Regions from separate parts of the Streptomyces sp. NBC_00344 genome, predicted to be linked through region 2. Evidence: riboswitches for the same ligand, from Rfam matches in the RefSeq annotation. Region 2 holds a riboswitch; each other region holds the start of a gene.
What was found. A riboswitch is a leader RNA that binds a small molecule or an ion and turns the genes downstream of it on or off. The one in region 2 is predicted to bind S-adenosylmethionine.

Region 1 (3,267 bases), 2.9 Mb from region 2:
TGCGGCTCGAAGATGGCCTCAAACGCCGGACGGCCCGGATTTTCAGGCGGCGCGGCGGGCCTCGTACTCCGCGAGCTCCCGCATCGGCGGCCGCTCCTCGGTGTCCACCGGATGCGTGCGCGGCACGAACCCGCCTGGTCCGCGTTCGAACTGGGTGAGCGCGGGACGCACCAGATGGCCCCGGGAGAGCCGCAGCTGCGCGGTCCGGTAGATCGCGGCAGCCATCCGGCCCAGCGCCAGACCGTCCTGGTGGCGGTGCCGGCGTGAGCCGACGTCGACCTGGGCCAGCGCGTCGAGACCCACCGTGTGCAGGGCGTCGACGAGCAGGCCGAGCTCCACGCCGTATCCGACAGGGAAGGGCAGCTGTTCGAGAAGCTCACGCCGGACGGCGTACTCGCCGCCCAGCGGCTGAACGAATCCGGCCAGCTGCGGCCAGTGCAGATTGAGCAGCGGACGGGCCACCAGCTCGGTCACCCGGCCGCCCTGCCCGGGGGTCTCGCCCAGCGGACGGTCGTACATCGCCTTGACGAAGTGCACATCAGGATCGGTCAGCAGTGGCCCCACGATGCCGGACACGAAATCCGCCGAGAAGTCCTTGAGGTCGGCGTCGATGAAGCAAACGATCTCACCGCTTGTCACCAGGAGGGAGCGCCACAGCACCTCGCCCTTGCCCGGCACCGCCGCTATCCGGGGCAGAACGGTGTCCCGGTGCACCACGCGGGCGCCCGCCGCCGCGGCGACCTCGGCCGTACGGTCGGTGGAGCCCGAGTCGATCACGACCAGTTCGTCGACGAGCGGTACGGCCTCCATCAGGTCCCGCCTGATGGTCGCGACGATCTCACCGACTGTCGCCTCCTCGTTCAGCGCCGGGAGCACCACACTCACCTTGGTGCCACGCTTGGCGGCAGCCAGCTGGTCCAGCGGTCGGTCGGCAGCTGACCAGGAACGCCTGGTCAGCCAGCGTTCCACCTCATCCAGCACGGGGTGTCTCCTCGGTGTGCCCGCCGCGGCAGCGGCTTGTCCGACTGTCATCTCGCGGTGCGGACGACTCTCTCAATCGTTCCGGCCTTCGGTTACAGTCTTGAACAACGCGGATGACCGTCGCATGCCGGGGGTCAGTACGCGGTTGAGTACGACAACAAATACACGGGCCTCCTGGCCGGTGTCACAGCGCTCATCCAGAGGGACTGAGGGAACGGCCCGTTGAAGTCCCGGCAACCTTCCGCCGACCGCGAGGTCATGGTGGGGAAGGTGCCAATTCCGTCTCGCGGCGAAGTACGTCGCGAGGAAGATGAGGAGAAAGGGACCTCGCCACCATGGCTGCTCAGACTGTCGCCGAAACCACCAGCACCGCCGGATCCGTCGATCTCGGACCCGCCGCGGCGCTTTCCTGCCGCGAGTGCGGAGAGCGTTTCGCCCTCGGACCGATCTTCGCCTGCGCCTCCTGTTTCGGGCCGCTCGAAGTCGCCTACGACCTGCCGAGCGGCTCTCCCGACGAGCTGAAGAAGCGCATCGAGGCCGGGCCCGACAACATCTGGCGCTACGCCCCGCTGCTGCCCGTCCCCGCCGACGTGGCGTCCCAGCCCAATCTGAACCCGGGCTTCACCAAGCTGGTCAAGGCCGACAACCTGGCCCGTGAGCTCGGTATCACCGGTGGTCTGCACATCAAGGACGACTCCGGCAACCCGACGCACTCCTTCAAGGACCGTGTCGTCGCGATCGCCGTCGAGGCCGCCCGCGCCTTCGGCTTCACCACCCTCTCCTGCTCCTCCACCGGTAACCTGGCCGGCGCCGTCGGCGCCGCCGCCGCCCGCTCCGGATTCCGCTCCTGCGTGTTCATCCCGCACGACCTGGAGCAGGGCAAGGTCGTGATGGCCGCGGTGTACGGCGGTGAGCTGGTCGGCATCGAGGGCAACTACGACGACGTGAACCGCTTCTGCTCCGAGCTCATCGGCGACCCGATCGGAGAGGGCTGGGGCTTCGTCAACGTCAACCTCCGCCCGTACTACGGCGAGGGTTCCAAGACGCTGGCCTACGAGATCTGCGAGCAGCTCGGCTGGCGGCTTCCGGACCAGATCGTCATCCCCATCGCGTCGGGCTCCCAGCTGACGAAGATCGACAAGGGTCTGCAGGAGCTGATCAAGCTCGGTCTCGTCGAGGACAAGCCCTACCGGATCTTCGGTGCGCAGGCCGAGGGCTGCTCCCCGGTCTCCACCGCCTACAAGGCCGGGCACGACGTCGTCAGGCCGCAGAAGCCGAACACGATCGCCAAGTCCCTCGCCATCGGCAACCCGGCGGACGGCCCGTACGTCCTGGACATCGCCCGGCGCACCGGCGGCGCGGTCGAGGACGTCAACGACGAGCAGATCGTCGACGCGATCAAGCTGCTGGCCCGTACCGAGGGCATCTTCGCGGAGACCGCGGGCGGTGTGACCGTCGGAGTGACCAAGAAGCTGCTCGAGGCGGGTCTGCTGGACCCGGCGCTGTCCACCGTGGTCCTGAACACCGGTGACGGCCTCAAGACCCTGGACGCCGTCGCGCCGACGTCCGGTCCCACCGCGACGATCCGCCCGACCCTGGACGCGTTCCGCGAGGCCGGACTGGCCGCGAGCTGAATCCCCCCGTCCCGCCCACTCCCCGGTCTCCTGGAAGGTAATCCGTATGAGCGTCAAGGTCCGTATCCCCACCATCCTCCGCACCTACACGGGCGGCCAGGCCGAGGTCGCCGCCGACGGCGGCACTCTCGCCGAGGTCATCTCCGACCTGGAGAAGAACCACACCGGCATCGCGGCCCGCGTCCTGGACGACCAGGGCAAGCTGCGCCGCTTCGTGAACGTGTACGTCAACGACGACGACGTGCGCTTCGAGCAGGGTCTGGAGACGGCAACGCCGGACGGTGCGGGCGTCTCGATCATTCCGGCCGTCGCCGGCGGCTGACAGCCTCTCCTGGTGCTCTTCCGGCGCCGCACGGTCACCCTGATTACCCCCTCCGCAAGAGAAGCGGAGGGGGTAATTCTGTGTGGTTGAGCGCGGTAGAGTTGGGGTAGTCCCCTTCGCTGTTCATGCCCCGTGCATATGAGATCGCGACAAGGTGCGGACAAAGTAGTGAAGCCCTTTGCGTCGTAAGTGCCGTTTGCCCGGCCCGACTTGCCCGAGAATCCTGAGGAATCCGCCCAATGGGGCGTTCGGCCAATCCCAGAATTCTCGTCCGATTGACCTGTTGCAGAGGGCAGTTGGGCAGATACATTCAGCCGCGGTCGACGCGTT
Region 2 (3,267 bases):
GAGTTCGTACCAGAAGAGCAGCTGTACCAGTGGGGGCACCGACCGGATCAGCCAGACATAACCGAAGCTCAGCGTCCGCAGGATGCGGTTGCCCGACAGGCGCATCGCCGCGATCCCGATGCCGAGCAGATAGCCGCTGACCATGACCGCCGCAGTGAGCCAGAGCGTGAGCTCCAGGCCGTGCACGATCGATCCGCGCAGGAAGTAGCTCCCCACCACGCCCCACTGAAACCGCTCGTTGCCGACCAGGGTGTGCACGAACATCGCACACAGCACCAGCAGGGCCAGGGCGGACACCCATTGCCCGGGACGGCGCAGCGGTACCAGCTTCGCGGCGAGCAGCTGCTTGTCCGACTGCCCCTGAACCAGTGGGCGTTCGGACCCCGCGCGGGGCGGTGGAGCTCCGTCGGGTACCGCTTCGGGCGGGTCTTCCACCGGTTTGCGCAGGGATGTTTCCGGAGTAGCCATGGTGTGTGCTTCCCGTTTGGTAGGGGCGCGCGGCAGCGCGGTGCAGCGGTTGCGGGCCATGCCGCAGCGACGGGCCGGCGACCATGGAGCATCGCGAATCGGCTCGGTATGACTGGCTTGGCTGTAGAGGACCGAGGGGCGCTCCGGTCGTATCGGGCACGCCCCGGGGCGCGGCTGACCGGACCTCAGCGCCGTTCGGCGCCGTTACGGTTGGCGGTCAGCGGGCCGGGGTTGCGCCCGGACACAGCGCGCTGCTCACCCGCAGCAGATCCACATGGCGCCGGCTCACCCGCAGCTGGAAGGACCCGCCAGGGCATCGGTTGGTGCCGCAGCGTCGTGCTCGCATCTCCGCCCCCTCGATCTGGTCCGGCCTCTCGGGGCCCGCACTTACAGGACATCCGTCCTGCCCGGTCGTCACCTGGAGCACCCCACCACGGACGAGGGTTGCCGGTCAGCAAGCCAGGGCTTGACGCTGACACTCGTAACCGGCCACCACCGTAATTGCCGGGTGACGTGCAGACAATCCCTCTGGGTGTGACGGGCGTCGCTCGACGGCCTGCCGGTACGGTCCGGGGGATGCCGGGGATTGTGCCGGGCGCGGATGCGGAGTTACCGTGCTGCCAGGTTATGAGCGACAGCGAAAAGCCCTGGCTTGCTGTCCGGCAACCCTCCCGCGCGGCGGGGTGCTCCAGGTGACGACCGGGCGGAGCCGACGACGGCTCCCGCAAGCGCGAGCTCGGACCGGTGTCGGGCGATCGAGACGGAGGTGACGGCAGTGCGGCGAGTCTCCGACATGCCCGTCATCACCAAGGTCCGCAGGCGTGCCACCACGACGTACTCCAGGCGCCACATCGACCTGCAGCGTGTCGCGGGTGCGCTGTGTCCGGCGTACGCGACCGCCGCGCACTGCGGTATCTGATCCCGCTGCCCCGAACCCTCTGAGGCCGCACCACAGAACCCGGCCCGGTCCCGGTACCGGCGCTCGGCGTCGGTGTGTCTGCCTCCGAGTCCGTGGGGCATTCCCGTCCGACAGCTCTGCCCACCCCGTGAAGGGCCACCCCCGCGAAGGCCCGGCGCGGCCGCGGCGCTCCGCACAGCAACCGTCCGAGCAGGAAGCGGTACCGCCCATGTCCCGATCACCTTCAGCCCCTCTCCACCTGGCCGTTGCCCTGGACGGAGCGGGGTGGCATCCCGCGGCCTGGCGGGAGTCCGGTGCCCGCCCCCGAGAGCTGTTCACGGCGAGGTACTGGGCCGACCTGGTCACCGAGGCCGAGGCCGGTCTGCTCGACTTCGTGACCATCGAGGACTCACTCAGCCTGCAGTCCTCCCGCTACAACGAGCCGGACACGCGCACCGACCAGGTGCGCGGCCGGCTGGACGCCGTGCTGGTCGCGGCCAGGGTGGCACCGCTGACCCGGCACATCGGTCTCGTCCCGACCACCGTGGTGACCCACACCGAGCCGTTCCATGTCTCGAAGGCGATCGCCACCCTCGACCATGTCAGCACCGGACGGGCCGGCGTGCGGGTGAAGGTGTCCGCGCGGGGCGACGAGCCCCCGCACTTCGGGCGCCGCACACTGCCCCGGCTGCCGGCCGGAGGATGGGAAGAGCCGGCCGGGCAGGCACTGATCAAGGAGCTGTTCGCCGAGGCGGGCGACTACGTGGAGGTGCTGCGCAGGCTCTGGGACAGCTGGGAGGACGACGCTGAGATCCGCGACGCCGGCACCGGCCGGTTCATCGACCGGCACAAGGTGCACTACATCGACTTCGAGGGTGCGAGGTTCAGTGTGAAGGGGCCGTCCATCACCCCTCGCCCGCCGCAGGGACAGCCGGTCGTCGCAGCGTTGGCGCACCGCGCCGAACCGTTCCGGCTGGTCGCCGGATCCGCTGACATCGGCTTCGTCACCCCGCACGACAACACGGAAGCCGCGGCCGTCGTGGCCGAGATCCGGGCCGCTCAGGACGGAGCGGGGCGTGCTGAGGCGACGGTGCGTCTCTTCGGCGACCTGGTGGTCCTCCTCGACGACGATCCGGCGGCCGCCACCGAGCGCAGGGCCCGGCTCGACGAGCGTGCCGGCGCCGCGTACAGCAGCGACGCCGAGATCTTCACCGGCACACCGGGCGCACTGGCCGATCTGCTCCTGGACAGAGCGCGGACCGGGCTTTCCGGATTCCGGCTGCGGCCCGCCGCGCTGCCCCAGGACCTGGAGCAGATCACCCGCCGCCTGGTCCCGGAACTGCAGCGCCGAGGCGCCTTCCGTACCGCATACGAAGCGGACACCCTGCGCGGGCTGCTCGGTCTGTCACGCCCCGTCAGCCGCTACGCAGCGGCCTGACGTCCGCCCCGCAGCCGACGCCCGCAGAGACGAAGGACGCACCCCGATGAGCAGGCCCGTCAAGCAGATCCATCTCGCCGCCCATTTCCCCGGCGTGAACAACAGCACGGTCTGGAGCGACCCGGCAGCCGGAAGCCAGATCGACTTCAGCTCCTTCACCCATCTGGCCCGTACCGCCGAGCGTGCCAAGTTCGACTTCATCTTCCTTGCCGAAGGGCTGCGGCTGCGCGAGCAGAACGGGGAGATCTACGACCTGGACGTCGTAGGAAGGCCGGACACCTTCACCGTGCTCAGCGCGCTGGCCGCGGTCACCGACAGACTCGGACTCGCCGGGACCATCAACTCCACTTTCAACGAACCCTACGAGGTGGCACGGCAGTTCGCCTCGCTCGACCATCTGTCCGCCGGCCGGGCCGCCTGGAACGTGGTGACCTCCTGGGACGAGTTCACCGGGCAGAACTTC
Region 3 (3,267 bases), 4.3 Mb from region 2:
AGCGTGGCGGCATACTCCTGGCCCGGTGTCATCGACTCCCTGCTCGCGGGCACCGACCAGAGCGCCGATGCCACCGCCTGGGCAATGGACCGCATCATGAGCGGAGAGGCCACCGGCGCACAGATCGCGGGCTTCATGGTGGCGCTACGGGCCAAGGGCGAGACGGTCACAGAGATCAGTGGCATGGTGCGCACCATGTACGAGCACGCCAGGCTCATCGAGGTGCCCGGCCCCAGCGTGGACATCGTCGGCACCGGCGGTGACGGCTCCAGCACGGTGAACATCTCGACCATGTCGTCGATCGTGGTGGCGGGCACCGGCGCGAAGGTGGTCAAGCACGGCAACCGCGCGGCCTCGTCGAGGAGCGGCGCATCCGACGTTCTGGAGAAGCTCGGCGTCAATCTGGACCTCACCCCGCAGAGGGTCACCGAGGTCGCCGAAGAGGCAGGGATCACCTTCTGCTTCGCGGTGAAGTTCCACCCCGCGCTGCGGTACGTGGCGGCCGCACGGCGCGAGCTGGGCATCCGCACCACCTTCAACTTCCTGGGGCCGCTCACCAACCCGGCGAAGGTGCGGGCCCAGGCCACCGGTGTGGCCGACGCACGGGTGGCGCCCATCGTGGCGGGTGTACTGGCCGAGCGGGGCTCGTCCGCGCTGGTCTTCCGGGGCGACGACGGACTCGACGAGCTGACCACCACCGCCACGTCCAGGGTGTGGATCGTGGCGGACGGCGTGGTGCGCGAGGAGCCCTTCGATCCCCGCGATGTCGGCATCGGCCTGGTCCCTGTGGAGGCACTGCGTGGCGCCGACGCCTCGTACAACGCGGACGTCGCCCGTCGGCTGCTGGCCGGCGAGACCGGCCCGGTGCGCGATGCGGTGCTGCTGAACTCGGCGGCGGCGCTGGTCGCGCTGAACCCGGGTGCGGGCTCGCTGAACGAACAGATCGCGGCGGGGCTCGAGCAGGCTGCCGAGTCGATCGACTCGGGCGCCGCCCGCGGCGCGCTGGAGAGATGGGTCGCGGCGAGCAACGCGTGAACCCCCGCCGGGTACGGCGAGCAACGCGTGAACCCCCGCCGGGTACGGCGAGCGACGCGTGAACCCCCGCCGGGTACGGCGAGCGACGCGTGAACCCCCGCCGGTCATGGCGGGCGGTGACGGCACAGCAGGGCGCGGTCCGCATTGCGGACCGCGCCTTGCGCGTTCCGCGGCGTGTGGCAAGATGCTCTCAGGTCATGAGTGACAGCGACTACGGCCCCAGCCCGCTGTCCGGCAACCCTCCGTCCGTGGCGGGGTGCCCTGGGTGAAGACCTGGCCGTGGACAGCAGAGTCCGCGGCAAGCGCGGATCCCTCGCCAGGGATCCTGGTCGTCGAGGGAGTTCTTCCGTGGTTCAGCGAATGCGATAGGGCAGTAGCCCCCTTCTCCGCACACCCTTTCCGCACTGCCCCGCGCCCACCGTCGGGTGGCCCGCGCAGTGAATTCGCCTGCCCTTTCCGGGAGTTCGCCATGTCTGTCCCCACCGCTGCCGTCGACCGTTCGGTTTGTGCCCCGCTGCCCGTCCTGGGACGGGATGTACGGGTTCCCCTCGTCACCGGTGGCGAGGTCGACTACGCCGCGCTGGACTACGCGGCGAGCGCTCCGGCCCTGCAGCGGGTCTGGGACGACGTGGCCGCCTACGCCCCGTACTACGGCAGTGTGCACCGCGGCGCCGGCTACCTCTCACAGCTGTCCACCGACCTCTTCGAGAACAGCCGTACCGCCGTCGCCGAATTCCTCGGCTGCCGGGAGGGTGACCAGGTGGTGTTCACCCGGTCGACCACCGACTCACTCAACCTGCTGGCCGCGGTACTGCCCGCGGACTGCCAGGTCTTCGTCTTCGAGACCGAGCACCATGCCTCGCTGCTGCCCTGGCGCGGTGCCGATGTGACCTACCTGGACGCGCCGCGCACCCCGCAGCAGGCCGTCGGGATCCTGGAGCGCGCACTCGCGGGCCGCGGTACCTCGCCGTCCGGGTCGACCGTGCCCGCGCTGGTCTGTGTCACTGGCGCTTCGAACGTCACCGGTGAGCACTGGCCCGTGCGGGAACTTGCGGCTGCCGCTCACGCACATGGTGCCCGGGTGGTGCTGGACGCCGCCCAGCTCGCCCCGCACCACCCGGTGGACATCGCGGACCTGGACGTCGACTGGGTGGCCTTCTCCGGGCACAAGCTGTACGCGCCCTTCGGCTCCGGGGTCCTGGCGGGCCGTTCGGACTGGCTGCAGGAGGCGGAGCCGTATCTCGCGGGTGGCGGGGCGTCCCGCCAGGTCACCCGGCGGGCCGATGGCGGTGTGGACGTCGAGTGGCACACCACGGCCGCCCGTCACGAGGCCGGCTCGCCCAACGTCATCGGGGTGTACTCCATCGCCGCCGCCTGCCGGGCACTCACCGACGCCGGCTTCGACTCCCTGGTCGAGCGCGAGCAGTCGCTGGTCACCAAGGTCCTCGACGGCCTCGGGGAGGTGGACGCCGTGAAGGTGCTCTCGCTCTTCGGCGACGACGTCCCGCGCGTCGGTGTCATCTCGTTCGTGGTCGACGGCTGGAACAGCTCGCACTTCGCGGCCGCGCTCTCGGCCGAGTACGGCATCGGCGTCCGCGACGGACTGTTCTGCGCGCACCCGCTGGTACGCACACTGCTCGGCGGCGACCCGCAGGACCAGGGGGAGTGCGGCGCACCCGATGGTGAGCCCGGCGAGCGCTCGCTCAACGCCATCCGGGTGAGCTTCGGCGCCGGTACGCCGGACGAGCACGTGGAGCGTTTCGTGACCGCGGTCAAGGAGCTGGTGCGCGACGGCGCCCGCTGGAACTACCGTACGGAGAACGGCCGTTGCGTGCCGGCCGTCTGAGCGGTTCGGCCCTCGGCCACCCCGGCGGCCGAGGGCGCGCTCATGCGTCGAGCCCGATGGCGAAGGCCGCTTCCAGGTCGTGCTGGGAGTAGGTGCGGAACGCCACGTGCGTGTCGGTGGCCTCGACACCCGGGATCTTGCTGATCCGGCCGGGGATGATGTCGGCGAGATCGTCGTGGCGGGCCACCCGGACCAGTGCGATCAGGTCGTACGTGCCGGTGACGGAGTAGACCTCGCTGACGCTCTCCAGTGCGGCGAGCGATTCCGCGATCTCGGGAATCCGGTCCACGCTTGTCTTGATGAGCACGATCGCGGTGATCACGGTTTGCTTTCTCCCTCGGTGGCCGTCGCTGGGGCCTTCACTCTAGTCGTACGCCGGTACCGCG

Region 1: linked by a shared signal. The riboswitch ahead of thrC (threonine synthase) and the one ahead of OHS16_RS04280 (putative leader peptide) in region 2 are both predicted to bind S-adenosylmethionine.
Region 3: linked by a shared signal. The riboswitch ahead of OHS16_RS23480 (aminotransferase class V-fold PLP-dependent enzyme) and the one ahead of OHS16_RS04280 (putative leader peptide) in region 2 are both predicted to bind S-adenosylmethionine.

What each region holds. Positions count from the first base shown of each region.
Region 1 is NZ_CP107996.1:3,845,129-3,848,395, forward strand. Features, by position in the region: gene OHS16_RS17375 (glucosyl-3-phosphoglycerate synthase) at 43-981, opposite strand; SAM riboswitch class I at 1,172-1,298, shown strand; gene thrC (threonine synthase) at 1,317-2,615, shown strand; gene OHS16_RS17385 (MoaD/ThiS family protein) at 2,662-2,937, shown strand.
Region 2 is NZ_CP107996.1:930,430-933,696, reverse strand. Features, by position in the region: gene OHS16_RS04285 (amino acid ABC transporter permease) at 1-468, opposite strand, end outside; gene OHS16_RS32070 (putative leader peptide) at 686-814, opposite strand; SAM riboswitch class IV at 847-955, opposite strand; SAM riboswitch class IV at 1,092-1,205, shown strand; gene OHS16_RS04280 (putative leader peptide) at 1,244-1,387, shown strand; gene OHS16_RS04275 (LLM class flavin-dependent oxidoreductase) at 1,596-2,804, shown strand; gene OHS16_RS04270 (NtaA/DmoA family FMN-dependent monooxygenase) at 2,851-3,267, shown strand, end outside.
Region 3 is NZ_CP107996.1:5,205,328-5,208,594, forward strand. Features, by position in the region: gene trpD (anthranilate phosphoribosyltransferase) at 1-1,035, shown strand, start outside; SAM riboswitch class IV at 1,229-1,346, shown strand; gene OHS16_RS23480 (aminotransferase class V-fold PLP-dependent enzyme) at 1,505-2,881, shown strand; gene OHS16_RS23485 (Lrp/AsnC family transcriptional regulator) at 2,922-3,203, opposite strand; gene OHS16_RS23490 (rhomboid family intramembrane serine protease) at 3,200-3,267, opposite strand, start outside.